One region of the Ensifer sp. 1H6 genome, then DNA from elsewhere that is predicted to be linked to it. Evidence: riboswitches for the same ligand, from Rfam matches in the RefSeq annotation. Region 1 holds a riboswitch; each other region holds the start of a gene.
What was found. Region 1 has a riboswitch for cobalamin ahead of cobU (bifunctional adenosylcobinamide kinase/adenosylcobinamide-phosphate guanylyltransferase). Riboswitches for the same ligand answer to the same signal wherever they lie in the genome.
Positions count from the first base shown of each region.

Region 1 (5,126 bases):
CAATCGCCTGCTCGAAAAAAGGCACTGCCTTTGCAAAATCTTCGGGGGTCGTGCGCCGGTGATGCTCCCAGCCGCGCAGGAACGCATCGAAGGCCGCCGGGACCGTCGTTTCCTTGCGTCCGAAGGCCATCTGCTCGTCAGGATTCAACCGAAGCGCAAGCGCGTCGGCAATGCCGCGCATCACTTCGTCCTGCAGCGCAAAGACATCGGAAAGTGAACCGTCGAACTTGCCGGCCCAAACGTGGCCGCCGCTGAGAGAATCTATGAGCTGAACATTGATCCGTAGCTGTTCTCCGGCACGCTGCACACTGCCTTCGAGGACGTATCGGACACCGAGTTCCTTGGACACCTGCCTGGGTGTCACCGCCCTGCCCTTGTAGGTGAAGGTCGAGTTACGCGCGATAACGAACAAGCCGGATACCTGAGCCAGCTCGGTGACAAGGCCATCGGTCATGCCATCGGCGAAATACTCCTGCCTGGGATCGTCGCTCACGTTGGCAAACGGAAGCACCGCGATCGACGGCTTGTCCGGCGCGGTCAGATTCGGTGGTTGTATCTGGACCGTTTCCACAGGCGACTCCCAGGGCCGCCACCAGGCCACGCCGGCAGCAGCGCCGAGCACGACAGCAGACGTAACGAGTGCCGCCCAGCGCTTCGCGTGGCGCCCAGCGACCTTTACGCTGCCGGGGCGGGCTTCGTTCAGCCCCAGCCGGTAAGTCCGCACCGGCTTTTCGATATGCTTCAGGCGTTGTTCGCCGAGAAAGACGAAGCCGACATCGAGGTGCTTCTCGACCTGGTCGTAGGCGGTGCCGGAGATGATGATCCCACCCGGTTCGGCGAGGCTCTGCAGGCGCTCGGCAATGATCACTCCATCGCCGTGAATGTCGTCGCCTTCAACGATGACGTCGCCAAGATTGATGCCGATGCGGAATTCCAGTCGACCCTGATCGGAGCCGCGGCTTTCGGATTTCGCGCGCTGAACCTCCACCGCACAACGGACCGCCTCGACGACACTCTGGAACTCGACCAATAACCCGTCGCCCATGGTCTTGATCAACCGCCCGCGATGTGCGGCAATCCTTTGTTCGAACAGGCCGTGCAGATCGGCCTGAAAGCGGGCACACGTACCCTCTTCGTCGGCTTGGGTGAGCAGTCCATAGCCGGAAACGTCGGCAATCATCACGGCGGTGAGCCTGCGTTCCATCTGCCTTCCGGATAATCGAAACGACTTTCGGCTACTCTATCGCAATATCTGACGTTGCTAAAATAAAGTTCAGTTGCCGTGGAGCGTCCGCTCCGACGTCGACTACAGCGCCGCGCGTCTTACTGGACGCGCAAAGGTCGCTGTAACACTTTGAATTGCTGCATGTTTTTATCCTTAGGTCGAATACCATCTAAGGATAAAAACATGCAGGAGTGGCCTTTGCGGCCTGCTGCCGGCAAATTGTCGCGCGCCGCATCTCGACGGGTGGCGTGTCGCACGCGTCGATTGACTTTGCGGCGCCCGCTTCCTAATCATCTGACGTTGGATGGTTTCCCCGGATCGTGGCGATGCGGGGGAATAATTGGGAATGTGACGGATGGACCCAAATCGGGCATCCTTATCGCAGCCGACCCCGCGACTGTAGAACGGTCAGGGTTCGCCATCGGGCTGATAGCCGGCTTCCTTTCGATTGCATGGGGCAATCGAAGGCGGTTTGGAATTCAGCCGGAAAAGCCACTGGCGTGGCTTCGTGATCAGCCGGGTTGGACGCCTCTTCTTCTACGAATCGTCCGCCTTTCACGAAACCAGAAAACGCCGGGAAGGTGAGGCGGGCCGTTCGGGCCCAAGCATCGGTCTTCGCGTGATCACGCGGGGCGCGATGTGGTGGGCTCGTGACGCCGTGAGCCAGGAGACCTGCCGTCCGACAGGGGCATTCCGCCCGAAGGGAAGCCCGCTTCCCACGCCATCACGGAGGTTGTCTTGGCTCATCGATCGTTTCCCGAACGCGCCGTCGGCGCGGTGAAATCCTGTTGCCGCTCGAATTCGCGACCAAGCGCGTGAGGCTGCAACGCACATGAGCATTTCCCATGCCGGGCCGGTTCTGGTCCTCGGCGGTGCCCGTTCCGGCAAATCCAGCTTTTCCGAAAGGCTCGTCGAAGCCTCCGGGCTCGGCATGCACTATGTCGCGACCGGCCGTGCCTGGGACGACGAGATGCGCGAGCGCATCGACCATCACCGGGCAAGGCGCGGCGAAGGCTGGACGACGCATGAAGAGCCGCTCGACCTCGTTTCGCTGCTGACGCGCATCGATGACGAGAACCGCGTGGTGCTCGTCGACTGCCTGACGCTGTGGGTCACCAACCTGATGATGGAAGGGCGCGACATGGCGGCAGAGTTCGCGGCCCTTGCCGCTTTCCTGCCGGAGGCGCGGGCGCGCCTCATCCTTGTTTCCAACGAAGTCGGCCTCGGCATCGTGCCCGAGAACCGCATGGTCCGCGATTTCCGCGACCATGCCGGCCGGCTTCACCAGATCGTTGCGGAGAAATCCGCGGAAGTTTACTTTGTCGCGGCCGGATTGCCGCTGAAAATGAAGGGTTGATCCATGACCACTGCCAGAGCCAACCAGGGCAAGATCCCGGCGACCGTCATCACCGGCTTCCTCGGTGCCGGCAAGACGACGATGATCCGCAATCTGCTGCAGAACGCCGATGGCAAGCGCATTGCGCTCATCATCAACGAGTTCGGCGATCTCGGCGTCGACGGCGACGTGCTGAAGGGCTGCGGCGCAGAAGCCTGCTCGGAAGACGATATCATTGAGCTTACCAATGGCTGCATCTGCTGCACGGTTGCCGATGATTTCATCCCGACCATGACCAAGCTGCTCGAGCGCGAAAATCGTCCTGACCATATCATCATTGAAACCTCGGGCCTCGCTTTGCCGCAGCCGCTGATCGCCGCCTTCAACTGGCCTGATATCCGCAGCGAAGTCACCGTCGATGGCGTCGTCACCGTGGTCGACAGTGCCGCCGTTGCCGCCGGCCGTTTTGCCGACGACCATGACAAGGTCGATGCGTTGCGTGTCGAGGACGACAATCTCGACCACGAAAGCCCGATCGAGGAACTGTTCGAGGACCAGTTGACCGCCGCCGACCTGATCGTGCTCAACAAGACCGATCTGATCGACGCCTCCGGCCTCAAGGCCGTGCGCGACGAGGTCGCTTCGCGCACTAACCGCAAGCCAACAATGATCGAGGCGAAGAACGGCGAAGTTGCCGCTGCCATCCTGCTCGGCCTCGGCGTCGGCACGGAAAGCGATATCGCCAACCGCAAGTCTCACCACGAGATGGAACATGAGGCCGGCGAGGAGCACTCTCATGACGAGTTCGACAGCTTCGTCGTCGAGCTCGGCGCGATTGCCGATCCGGCAGGTTTCATCGATCGCCTCAAGGGCGTGATATCAGAGCATGACGTGCTGCGCCTCAAGGGCTTTGCCGACGTGCCCGGCAAGCCGATGCGCCTGCTGATCCAGGCCGTTGGCGCCCGCATCGACCAGTATTACGACCGTGCCTGGGCGGCTGGCGAGAAGCGCGGTACGCGCCTCGTCGTCATCGGCCTGCACGACATGGACGAAGCTGCGGTGCGCGCCGCCATCACCGCACTCGCCTAACTCCTTGAAGCAACGCAATTCCAGGAAAGCCATTTCACGCTTTTCCTGGAATTGCTCGAACGGACAGAAACATGCATCTGCTTCTCGCCCAGAAAGGAACGATCGCCGACGGCAACGAGGCGATCGACCTGGGGCAAACGCCGGCCGACGTGCTTTTCCTGTCGGCGCCGACACCGAGCTTTCGTCGATCGCGGCGGCCCATGGCCGGCGCGACGGGGAGCTGAGCCTGCGCATCGCCAGCCTGATGAACCTGATGCACCCGATGTCGGTCGACACCTATGTCGAGCGCACGGCAAGGCATGCAAAACTCATCGTGGTCAGGCCGCTCGGTGGCGCCAGCTATTTCCGTTATGTGCTGGAAGCATTGCATGCCGCCGCCGTCACCCACCGCTTCCAGATCGCGGTGCTGCCCGGCGACGACAAGCCCGATCCCGGCCTCGAGCCGTTTTCGACCGTTGAGGCCGACGACCGCCAGCGCCTCTGGGCCTATTTCACCGAGGGCGGCGCTGACAATGCCGGCCTGTTCCTCGACTACGCCGAGGCGTTGATCTCAGACGCGGAAAAGCCGCAGCCGGCAAAACCGCTGCTCAAGGCCGGCATCTGGTGGCCGGGCGCGGGCGTCATCGGCGTCAGCGAATGGAAGGCACGTGTCCAAGAGCGGATGGTCGCGGGGGAGGGATTCGAACCCCCGGCAGTCGGGATCTGCTTTTATCGCGCCCTGGTCCAGAGCGGCGAGACCCGGCCGGTCGAAGCGCTGATCGAGGCGCTTGCCGCCGAAGGCATGCGCGTGTTGCCGCTGTTTGTCTCCAGCCTCAAGGATGCCGTTTCGGTCGGCACGCTGCAATCGATTTTTTCCGAGGCGGCACCCGACGTGGTGATGAACGCCACCGGCTTTGCCGTTTCCTCGCCCGGTGCCGACAGGCAGCCGACCGTGTTGGAATCAACCGGCGCGCCGGTGCTGCAGGTGATCTTCTCCGGATCGTCGCGCGCGCAATGGCAGGCCTCGCCGCAGGGGCTGATGGCGCGCGATCTCGCCATGAACGTTGCCTTGCCGGAGGTCGATGGCCGCATTCTGGCGCGCGCCGTCTCCTTCAAGGCGGCCTCGATCTACGATCCCAAGGTCGAAGCCAACATCGTCGGGCACGAACCGCTTTCCGACCGGGTCCGCTTTGCCGCCAGGCTTGCGGTCAATTGGGCAAAACTGCGCCGCGCCCGTCCGGCCGAACGGCGGATCGCCATCATCATGGCCAATTACCCCAATCGCGATGGCCGACTCGGCAATGGCGTCGGGCTCGATACGCCGGCGGGCACGGTTGAAGTGCTGCGCGCCATGGCGAGCGAAGGTTATCCCGTCGCCGGCGTGCCTGAGGATGGCGATGCACTGATCGGCTACCTGATGGCTGGGCCGACCAACGCGGCGAGCCGCGATCGCGAGATCCGCGAAGTTCTTTCGTTCAGCGATTACAATACGTTCTT
Region 1 covers NZ_MOAI01000032.1:25,529-30,654, reverse strand. The annotation lists gene BKP54_RS28390 (adenylate/guanylate cyclase domain-containing protein) at 1-1,204, opposite strand, end outside; cobalamin riboswitch at 1,514-1,920, shown strand; gene cobU (bifunctional adenosylcobinamide kinase/adenosylcobinamide-phosphate guanylyltransferase) at 2,058-2,582, shown strand; gene cobW (cobalamin biosynthesis protein CobW) at 2,586-3,650, shown strand; partial or broken gene cobN (cobaltochelatase subunit CobN) at 3,722-5,126, shown strand, end outside.

Region 2 (5,126 bases), on a different contig from region 1:
GCGAGGTTTCGATGGAGATGACATCGGCATCCATTGCCGCAATCGCCGCCATGATGTCGTTGAACTCCGAGTAGCACATGTGGGTGTGGATCTGGGTTTCGTCACCGACGCCGGAGGCGCTGATGCGGAAGCACCCGACCGCCCAGTCGAGATAGGCCTTTCGATCGGCCTGTCTCAGTGGCAGTCCCTCGCGCAGCGCCGGTTCGTCGATCTGGATCACGGCGATACCGGCCGTTTCCAGGTCGGTGACTTCGTCGCGCAGCGCCAGTGCGATCTGCCGGCATACGATCGACCGGGGCAGGTCGTCGCGCACGAACGACCATTGCAGCATCGTCACCGGGCCGGTGAGCATGCCCTTCATCGGCTTGTCCGTCAGCGACTGCGCATAGGTTGCCCAATCGACCGTCATCGGGTTCGGGCGCGAGACATCGCCGAAGATGATCGGCGGGCGTACGTAGCGCGAGCCGTAGCTCTGCACCCAACCGCTCTGAGTGAACCCATAGCCGGAGAGCTGCTCGCCGAAATACTGCACCATGTCGTTGCGCTCGAATTCGCCGTGCACCAGCACCTCGATGCCGATTTCCTCCTGCCAGCGCACGGCCTTCTCCGTCTCCTGGCGCAGGTAGGCGAGGTAGTCGACATAGCTGAGCTCGCCCTTGGCATGCAGCGATCGTGCCTGGCGCACCTCTGACGTCTGCGGGAAGGAGCCGATCGTCGTCGTCGGGAAGAGCGGCAGTGCCAGCCTGTCTTCGTGCCGGCGCCGGCGCGTTGCAAAACTCGATTGACGGCGGCTGTCTGCTGCCGTCAGGTTCTTCAAGCGTCCGGCAACGAGTGGATCGTGGACCTTGAGCGAGGTCAGCCGTGCCTCGACCGCAGCAATCGATTTTGCAAAGACCTGCTCGGGATTGGCCAGGCCCGGCTCGAATGCGCGGGCAAGCAGGCTGAGTTCGTCCAGCTTCTGCAGGGCGAAGGCAAGCCAGGAGCCGAGCTCCGGATCGAGCGCTCGTTCGAGATCGAGGTCGATTGGCACGTGCAGCAGCGAGCACGACGGTGCAAGCTCGATGCGATCGCGGCCATGCGCCTCGATCAACGGCTGCAGCCGGCGGAAGAGGCCGGCAAGATCGGTACGCCACACATTGCGGCCATCGACGACGCCGAGCGACAGCACAAGCTGTGCCGGTACCGTCTGAAGTAGCAAGTCGAGCTGTTGCGGCGCCCGCACGAGGTCGACATGCAGCCCGGCAACCGGCAGCGAAAGGGCTGTCGGCATGTTGTCACTGACCGCGCCGAAATAGGTCGCGAGCATGATTTTCAACTGCGGAAGTTCCGAGGCGAACGTCTGGTAGGTCAGCGCCAGCGCCTGGCGTTCCCGCTCAGTGAGATCGAGCACCAGGCATGGCTCGTCGATCTGCACCCATTCGACGCCGGCTTCCCCAAGCTCGGTGAGAAGCTTCGTATAAACAGGCAGCAGCCGCTCGATCAGATTGATGGTGTCGAATCCGCCGGCAAGCGCCTTGCCCAGTTTCAGGAAGGTGACGGGGCCGAGGACGACAGGGCGGGTGACATGCCCGAGCGCCTTGGCTTCGAGGAAGGCGTCAAGCGGCGCATTGCGCGTCAGCTCGAAGCGCTGATCCTCCGCGAATTCCGGAACCATGTAGTGGTAGTTCGTGTCGAACCACTTGGTCATCTCCAGCGCCTGGTTGCCCCCGTCGGGCCCGCCATGCGTGCAACCGGACGCGCAGGCGGCAGTCGTCGAACCGCGCGCCATGGCGAAATAGGCGTCGAGGTCGACCGGGCCGCCCTTCCAGCCATAGGCCGGTGGCACCGCACCAACCAGCACTGATGTGTCGAGAACCTGGTCGTAAAGCGAGAAGTCGTTCGATGGAATGATCTGGATCCCACGCGCCTTTTGCGCGGCCCAGTTTTCGGCCCGCAGCCTGGCGGCGACGTCGAGCAGGTCCTGTCTCTCGATCTTGCCGGCCCAATAGCGCTCCAGCGCGAACTTCAGTTCACGGTGGCTGCCGATACGTGGAAAGCCGAGATTGGCTGTCTTGATGGTCATTTCCTTACCCCGAAGGTTGTGGGCAAGGCTTTGAATGCGACGCATCCACGACCGAGACTGGCTCGCTCGTCAAGGCGACACATCGGACACCCCGCCCGTGGACGTTATCTATCGCGGCAGGTCTCCTGGCTTGCGGGTCAACACGAACCGTCCCGTCTTCCCGAGGCGTCTCCCTCAGTGACATCATTGGACGACCGCTCGCCGCTTACAGTTGCGGGGGCAGCTCCGGCATGAGCGCCTTGCGGCGCCGCACCGAATTCCCTCTTAGCTCCGGCCTGTCGTCAGACGAGCCGCAGAACCACGATTGTTCGACAATGCCCCGCAAAGTCGACGGCGTCAATCGTATAAAGAAATGTTTATGTCTTTATTTTCTCCATTCGGCCGAGGTCGAAAGTTTGTCGCAAGGGCGGCGACGCGACTTCATCATTTGGCGTCTGCGGCGAAAGGGCACCGCCCGGATCAGAGCCCGCTACGTGCTGCCACGGATCAGCAACATCGCCCGCGCGCGCCCGGATGCTGTCATTGTCTCGCGTCAGGCCGATGTCCCTCAGTTGGAACTCGCTGAATGTATCGATGGTCGTCGTGGCGTCGGCAGCTCTCTTGGCCGAAGTCCAGACGTGGAGGATGATCGATCGCAGTGCGCTAAGCATTGCTAACCCCTTCAGTTCTGTGGTGATGTGTTCGCGAGAAAATTGAGGATTTTGGTGGTTTCGCGCAAAGCGATTTCTCGCATGCTGCCATAAAGAATGCTTATCTCACTTCATGAGCAAGATTCCCCCCATGAGTGCGGTGCGCGCGTTCGAGGCCGCAGCCAGGCACTTGAGTTTCACCCGCGCGGCGCAGGAGCTCGGCATGACGCAAGCCGCTGTCAGCTATCAAATCCGACTGCTGGAGGACCGCACCGGCACGCCGCTGTTTGTCCGTCTGCCACGGGAAGTGCGCTTGACGGCTGCCGGACGGCAGCTTGCGCCGAAGGTGACCGAGGCGCTCGATCTACTGGGTACGGCGTTCTCCGAGATTGCCGACAAGACCGAGCATCACCTGCACATCTCGGTACTGCCAACCGTCGTCTCAAGTTGGCTTGGTTCCAGGCTCGCCTCGTTTCAGACAGCCCATCCAAACATCAGCATTCGCGTGCACATGTCCACGGAGCTGATCGACTTCAAGCGCGATGCGATTGATCTCGTGGTGCGCAGCGGCAACGGCGACTGGTCGGGCAATGAAGTGTTTCCTCTTTTCCCGATCGAATACATGCCCGTCTGTACGCCGACGTTCCTGGAAAAACATCAGCTGAAGGATCCGGCCGACGTTCTCACGGTGAGGCGCTTCGGCAACGCCAGCTGGTGGCGGCGCTGGATGACCGAAGCGGGCGTGGAACCGCCGGCCAGCAATGGCACTGAGCTGATCTTCGACGTCCAGGCAATGGATGTGGCCACCACATTGCTCGATCATGGCATTGCCATGGTCGTCTCCACCTTTGTGATTGAGGAGCTTCGCAGCGGAAAACTCGTCCGGCCGTTCAACCATGTGGTCAGGGATGGCCGTGCCTATTGGCTGGTCTATCCGCAAAGCCACCGGCGGCAGAACAAGATCCAGGTGTTTCGCGAGTGGATCATTGCCGAAGCCGCCACATCGAACGCGCAGCTGGCCGCCGTGGCCGGAGAGCTTCCCTCGGTACGGTCTCAAGCCGAGATCGGTGCGAGCGCGCTCATAAGACCTGAATAGGATTTGCTGAGCGGCGGAGCATAGGAGCCGCGCTTGCTGGTCGTCAGTCCTTGCGACACCAACGCCTCGGCCTGCTTGACGGCTGCCGATACGCCATCAATGACCGGAACGCCGTATTCGGCTTGAAGTGCGCGCGCAAGATCGGCCATCCCGGCGCAGCCAAGCACGATCGCCTCGGCGCCGTCCTCAACGAGCGCCAGCTCGATTTCGCATCGCAGCTTCGCCAACGCGGGCGAAGCCTTGTCCTCAAGCTGCAGCACCGGGATGTCCGCAGCGCGAACCTTCGTCCGGGCACTCATCCCATAGCGTATGACCAGGTTCTCGATAAGCACACGCGACCGCTCGAGTGTGGTCACGACGGTGAAACGCTGAGCAAGCATGGCGGCCGTCGCCACAGCGGATTCGCAAAGCCCGACCACGGGGATGCGGGCAAGCGCGCGGGCTGCTTCCAGACCAGTATCGTCGAAGCATGCGATGACGGCGGCGTTGGCGCCTGCCGCTTCGCCGTCCCGGATTTCGGTGAGCACGCCCGGAAGCGCGATCGCGCCATCATAGTGGCCTTCGATCGAAGCCGGTCCGGACTTGGACGTCCTCGCGATGATCTCCGTGTTCGGGCCCGCGACGGCGCGGGCTGCGGCCGCCGCCTTCTCGGTCATGGATAGGGTGGTGTTCGGATTGACGATCAGAATGCGCATCGAACCTAGCTCATTTTTACCTGCCGCCGACGAAGCGTCAGAATGACGGCAAGCGCGACGAGGATGGTGGTGAAGGAGAAGAGCGTCGTGACCGTGCCCAGCGCGTAAAGCACCGGCGTCGTCACATTGGTGGTCATTCCGTAGATTTCCAATGGCAGGGTGTTGTAGCTGCCCGAGGTCATCAGTGTACGGGCGAACTCGTCGTAGGAAAGGGTGAAGCCGAAGAGGCCGACCCCGATCAGGCTCGGCGCTATCATCGGCAGCACCACATGCCGAAACGTCTGCCACGGGGTGGCGCCGAGATCGCGGGCCGCCTCTTCATAGGCCGGCGAAAAGCGGTTGAAGACGGCAAACATGATCAAGACGCCAAAGGGTAGGGTCCAGGTAAGATGTGCGCCGAAGCCGGAGGAATACCAGGCGGGCTTCAGGCCAAACTGCTGGAAGACGACACCGATCCCGAGCGAGATGATGATCGAGGGCACGACCAGGCTGGCAACGGTCAGGTAGAAGAGGGCCGTCGCCCCCTTGAAGCGGTGGCGAAAGGCAAGGCCGGCGAGGAGCGCCACGACGACGTTGACCACCATCACCATCAGTCCCAGCGTGAATGAGCGGCGGAAGGACGCGCCGAAGTCGCCGACCGCCTG
Region 2 covers NZ_MOAI01000009.1:102,679-107,804, forward strand. The annotation lists gene metE (5-methyltetrahydropteroyltriglutamate--homocysteine S-methyltransferase) at 1-2,062, opposite strand, end outside; cobalamin riboswitch at 2,160-2,380, opposite strand; gene BKP54_RS12975 (LysR substrate-binding domain-containing protein) at 2,843-3,787, shown strand; gene BKP54_RS12980 (aspartate/glutamate racemase family protein) at 3,745-4,482, opposite strand; gene BKP54_RS12985 (ABC transporter permease) at 4,488-5,126, opposite strand, start outside.
Region 2: linked by a shared signal. The riboswitch ahead of metE (5-methyltetrahydropteroyltriglutamate--homocysteine S-methyltransferase) and the one ahead of cobU (bifunctional adenosylcobinamide kinase/adenosylcobinamide-phosphate guanylyltransferase) in region 1 are both predicted to bind cobalamin.

Region 3 (5,126 bases), on a different contig from region 1:
CGATCGATACCGTGCCGACGGGCCTGCATGAGCTGAGGATATGCTTCAACAGACACGGAATACGGAGCGTTTTCAGGTCGATAGGCTGCAGTCCGCCGCTTTCGACTATTTCCTGCGCTATAGCGATGCCGGCACCGGGCTTGTCGCCGATACGTCGCTTCCCGACGCGCCCTCAAGCATCGCTGCCACCGGTTTCGGGCTTTCCTGCTACCCTGTTGGCGTCGAGCGCGGCTGGATCGGGCGCGGCGAAGCGGCCGGCCGGGTGCTGATGACCCTGCGGTTTCTGGCGCAAAGCCGGCAGGGGAGCGATGCGCTCGCCACCGGTTATCGCGGCTTCTACTATCACTTTCTCCACATGAAGACCGGCGAGCGGGTGTGGCAGTGCGAGCTTTCCACCATCGATACCGCGCTGCTGATTGCCGGCGTTTTGACCGCAGGCGCCTATTTCTCCGGCGACAGTGCGGGGGAGCGGGAAATCCGCGCGCTTGCGGATAAGCTCTATGCCCGGGTGGATTGGCGCTGGGCGCTCGGCCGTGGCGAGATACTGACGATGGGCTGGCGACCGCCCGGGCGGTTTCTTAAGTATCGATGGCAGGGCTACAGCGAGGCACTGCTGCTCTACGTGCTCGCGCTCGGCGCGCCGCACCATGCAATCGGCCCGGAGCACTACCGCGAATTCACGGCCGCCTATGCGTGGACCACGGTCGACGGTGCGCCGCATCTGCAGGCCGCGCCTTTGTTCGTCCATCTCTTTCCGCAAGCCTGGTTGGACCTTCGCGGCATTGGCGATGCGCCGATGCGTGACGAGGCGACTGATTATTTCGACAATACCTGCCGGGCGATCGCGCTGCAGCGAGCCCATGCCGAGCGCAATCCCGGCGATTTCGCCGGTTACGGCGGGGATATGTGGGGCCTCAGCGCCTGCGGTGGACCGGCGGGGCGGCAGCGGCTTGTCGATGGGCGTTGGCAGCGGATGCTCGGCTATGCGGCGCGCGGCGCGCCCGGTGGTCCTGACGATGGCACGCTGGCACCTTGGGCACCGGTTGCCTGTCTGCCTTTCGCTGCCGATGCGTCGCAGTCGGCACTCGCCGAGCTCGAGAACTGTTACCCGGACATTCTGTGCGAGAGCCGGTTTCCCGGCGGGTTCAATCCGAGCCTGCCCGGTGTGGGCCCGGAGGGTTGGGTCGACGACCGCGTGGTCGGGCTTGACCAGGGGCTTGTCGTGATGATGATCGAGAATGCCAGAAACGGTTTCGTCTGGGAGCTGACGCGCAGCATTCCGGCCATACGGCGCGGATTGCAGCGGGCGGATTTTCGCGGCGGCTGGCTTGAGACCAGGGAGACGGCATGAGCTTGGGCCACGAGCGGCAGGACGAGCGCCCGGCGGAGGACGAGGCGGACGCGGCGTTGCGCCAGAGCGCCCTTGGCGTTCTCGCGCACCTGCAGTCGTCTTTCCCCGAAGTGGGCTTTTCGCTCGGGGCGCCGGCGACGTATTTCTTCCCGAGGCGCGGTTCTGGGTGGAGGAGGGCGTCGGGCTTGAAGACAGCCTTGCCTATCAGGATCGCTTTGCCGAGGGCATGGACGACAAGATCCGCGCCGCCCATCTGATTGCCTTTTACAGCAACCAGCTCACGCTCGCGCTTGGCGGCCTCTATCTCGGTGGGGGCATCGTGGCAGCCGTTCGCGGCCTTCGCTTCGAAGAATTTTCGCGGGCCTATGGCGAACGGCTTGTCGCGGCCAAGCGGTTTCATTTCAGCCTTGCCTTGCCCGCAGCCGGGGATCATGCCCCGGCGACTGCGGACGTCTTCGGCGAAACCTTCGCTGCGCATCTGGCGCCGATCGTCGTCATGTTGAAGCGTCGCACCGGCCTGTCCTCGGGCGCGCAATGGCGGCTTGCGGCGGATTCGCTTGCCGGTGGGTTCCTGGAGATCGGCCGCGTCCTCGGCGACGAGGAGACCGCGATGGCGAGGGCGCTGGCGATCGTCAAGCGCGCGGGTACGTCGCTATTTTCCGACAAGCTCCGTTACGAGGACATCGTGATCGAGATCGGCGGCAATCATGCGCTGTCGCGCACCTATCGCCTGCGCGGCGGCTGCTGTCTCTATTATCGAACGGAAGGTGGCAGCTTCTGCGACAGTTGCGTGATGCTGGCGCCGGACGACCGCCGCGCGCGGTTGCAGGCGCATCTGCTGGCATTGCAGGCGCGCTGAGACATCTCGACGACAAAGCCCCTGATATCGGCGATATCAGGGGCTCCGGGTTGATGGCGAAATCTGGCCGGTCTGTTACGCCTTGGCGAAACGATCGTTGATGAAGCCCGACACGACGCCGAGAACAATCCAGAACGCGAGCGTGGTGGCAAGGGCTGCCACGGCGAATTCAGCGCCGAGCACGGCCGGCACATTGCTGGAGATGTCCGACGGTTGCGGCGCGCCATAGACATGCGGTGCCGCGATCAGCACGAGGCCGATGATCTTGGCGGCGATCTCTTGCCGCAAGACCAGCAGATAGAGACCGGCGGCAGACAACAGCACGGTTGCACCCCACCAGACCTGGCGGTCGCCGAGTTCCGCGGCCGGGAAGCCCGGCAGTTCCGGCGGCAGACCGATTGCCGGCAGCATGTGCACGGCAAGCCAGCCGCAGGCGCCCCAGAGCGCGCCGTTCCTGAGCGTGATCGGGTAGCCGATGACGAGGCTGACGCCGGCGAGCAGCAGCGCGAAGCCGGAGCCGGTCACCAGATTGGCGATCAGCGTGCCGGAAAAGCGGCTCATGCCGAACATGATGCCGCCTTCCTCGTGTTCGCCCTCATGGGCGTAGGCAGGCGTGATCGGCGACAGGGCGTCAAGCAAAGCGCCAATCGGCGAAACCGCCTTCAGCGACGAATGCTGGTCGTGGTTTGCTGCGGCCGGATCGGCCGTTCCCGGCTGAACGGCTGGTTGTTCGCCGGCGGCCGGTGCCTCGCCTTCGAATTCTTCCGCGTGCAGGATCAGCGGTACGACGCGCAGTTCCTGGGCGCCGGTCATGAAGACACCGGCAATCAATCCAGCCACGATCGCGGCCAGAAGCGTTCTGACAATCATTTTCGATATCCCTCGATATCGGCGCGCCATGCATCTGGCAGGCAGCGCCGTGTCCCACTGGCAAATATGCGAACGGCTCCGTCCGGCAGATCTTCAATCTGCATCAGACGCGAGCAAACGCGTCCGGCTGTCTGCCGGAAGCGTTTTTGTCCGCAGCTATGTCGATGCGGAACGCAAGTCGCGTCCCGGAACATCGCTTAGTGGCAGGGGAAGCCATAGGAGTGGCGGGTGTCGTGCGCGGTATCGTGCAGCACGGCCGAGTTCGCCAGGCCTGCGCCGAAGACGAGGAAGCCGCCGATGAGGAGCGCGATGATACCTGCGGTCAGACGATCGCTGAGGGAGAGCGGAATGCTCGAAACTGTAGATGTAGCCATGACAACCTCCGTGATGGCGTCGGGATCTTTCCCGGTTTGGGCCCTATGCCCGCATCGACTGGCAGGTTTCCTGGCTCAGGACGTCGGGTGAGATCACCCTGGATTTGCCTCGCCTTCCCAGAGCAAGGGCCGCCCTCTCGCGGTCTTGTCTCCAGTGGCTTCTTCCGGATCGCTCCGGAACGGCGCATTCACGTCGCTCTACAGTCGCGGGGTCGGCCGTGATTTGAATGCCCAGCATGGGTCCATCCGTCACGTTCCCGTTTACTCCCGAAACGCGTTCGCGTTGCGGGAACCAATCGATCCACGATGATTAGGATCGCACCCCGGAGATGTCAATTAGACTTGCGCCGCCGCCCGGTCCATCCGCGACAAAATCACGAAGGATCATGCGTTTATAGGCTTCGACGATCTGGTCGCCCTCTGCTCTGGTGACGGAGACCGCAAGCCGCATCGTGCAATCGCCGAGATGCATGATCAAAAAGGCGGCGCTGTCGATCGTTTCGCGCGGCGTGTCGGGCGCAAACCGAGCCCAGACGTCGGCCAGAAGCTGGCCGCCGGCACGGCTTTGCAAAAGGTCGATCTCGCGCAGCGCCTTGTCGGCCTGCATCGCTGACCAGATGTCGCGCATCACAGGCTCGGCCAGGAACATATCGTAATAGATGTCGAACAGCATGGAGAAGGCGTCACGCAGTTCCGAGATCGACGTCACCTTGGCAAGCTCGGCCCCGATGCATTCATTGCAGACCGCATTGTAGCGCTCGGCCAGCGTGCGCACGATCGCCGCCTTGTCGGGGAAGTACTGGTAGAGGGAGCCGATCGAGATTCCAGCCTTTTCAGCGACTTCGCTCATGCGCATGGCGTCGCTGCCCTTCTCCTGGATGATCGCCGTGGCGCAGGAAAGGATGTGCTCGACGCGCTCGCGGCTGCGCTTCTGGCTGGGCGTGCGGCGCAGCGCCGGCTCGTCGTCAGCGGGGATTGTGGAAGGGCTTGCATCGGGAATCATGAGTAATGCTCACATTTTGACTTGACTCCTAAAATACGAGGATTTATCACATTTGCAAATGTGAGAGATGCTCATGTTTTGCAATCAACCTCAGGAGGAAGCGATGACTGACAAACTCACACTGGTTCTGGGCGGTACGGGCAAGACGGGGCGGCGGGTGGCGGCCCGCCTTGAGGAGCGGGGTATCGCGGTGCGCATCGGCGCCCGTTCGGCATCGCCTTCCTTCGACTGGACGGATGAGGCGACCTGGGCGCCCGTGCTTGAAAATGTCGAGCGCATCTATATCAGCTACCAGCCGGATCTGGCGGTGCCGGGCGCCGTCGAAACCATCCGCAAATTCTCGAGGCTTGCCGTTCGCTCGGGCATCAAGCGGCTGGTGCTTCTGTCGGGGCGCGGCGAGGACGAGGCGGAAGCGGCCGAGCGCGAACTGCAGGCCTCCGGCGCCGACTGGACGATCATCCGGGCAAGCTGGTTCTTCGAGAATTTCAGCGAGGATTTTTTGACCGATTCCGTTCGCAGCGGATCGGTGTTCCTGCCGCCGGATGAGATCACCGAACCCTTCATCAGCACCGACGACATCGCCGACGTGGCAGTTGCAGCCCTTCTGGACGAGGGGCATGTCGGCAAGGTCTATGAGCTGACAGGCCCGCGGCTGATGACCTTTGCCCA
Region 3 covers NZ_MOAI01000055.1:16,635-21,760, forward strand. The annotation lists gene BKP54_RS33555 (glucoamylase family protein) at 41-1,351, shown strand; gene BKP54_RS33560 ((2Fe-2S)-binding protein) at 1,518-2,210, shown strand; gene BKP54_RS33565 (CbtA family protein) at 2,286-3,080, opposite strand; gene BKP54_RS33570 (CbtB-domain containing protein) at 3,278-3,454, opposite strand; cobalamin riboswitch at 3,497-3,766, opposite strand; gene BKP54_RS33575 (TetR/AcrR family transcriptional regulator) at 3,765-4,457, opposite strand; gene BKP54_RS33580 (NAD(P)H-binding protein) at 4,561-5,126, shown strand, end outside.
Region 3: linked by a shared signal. The riboswitch ahead of BKP54_RS33570 (CbtB-domain containing protein) and the one ahead of cobU (bifunctional adenosylcobinamide kinase/adenosylcobinamide-phosphate guanylyltransferase) in region 1 are both predicted to bind cobalamin.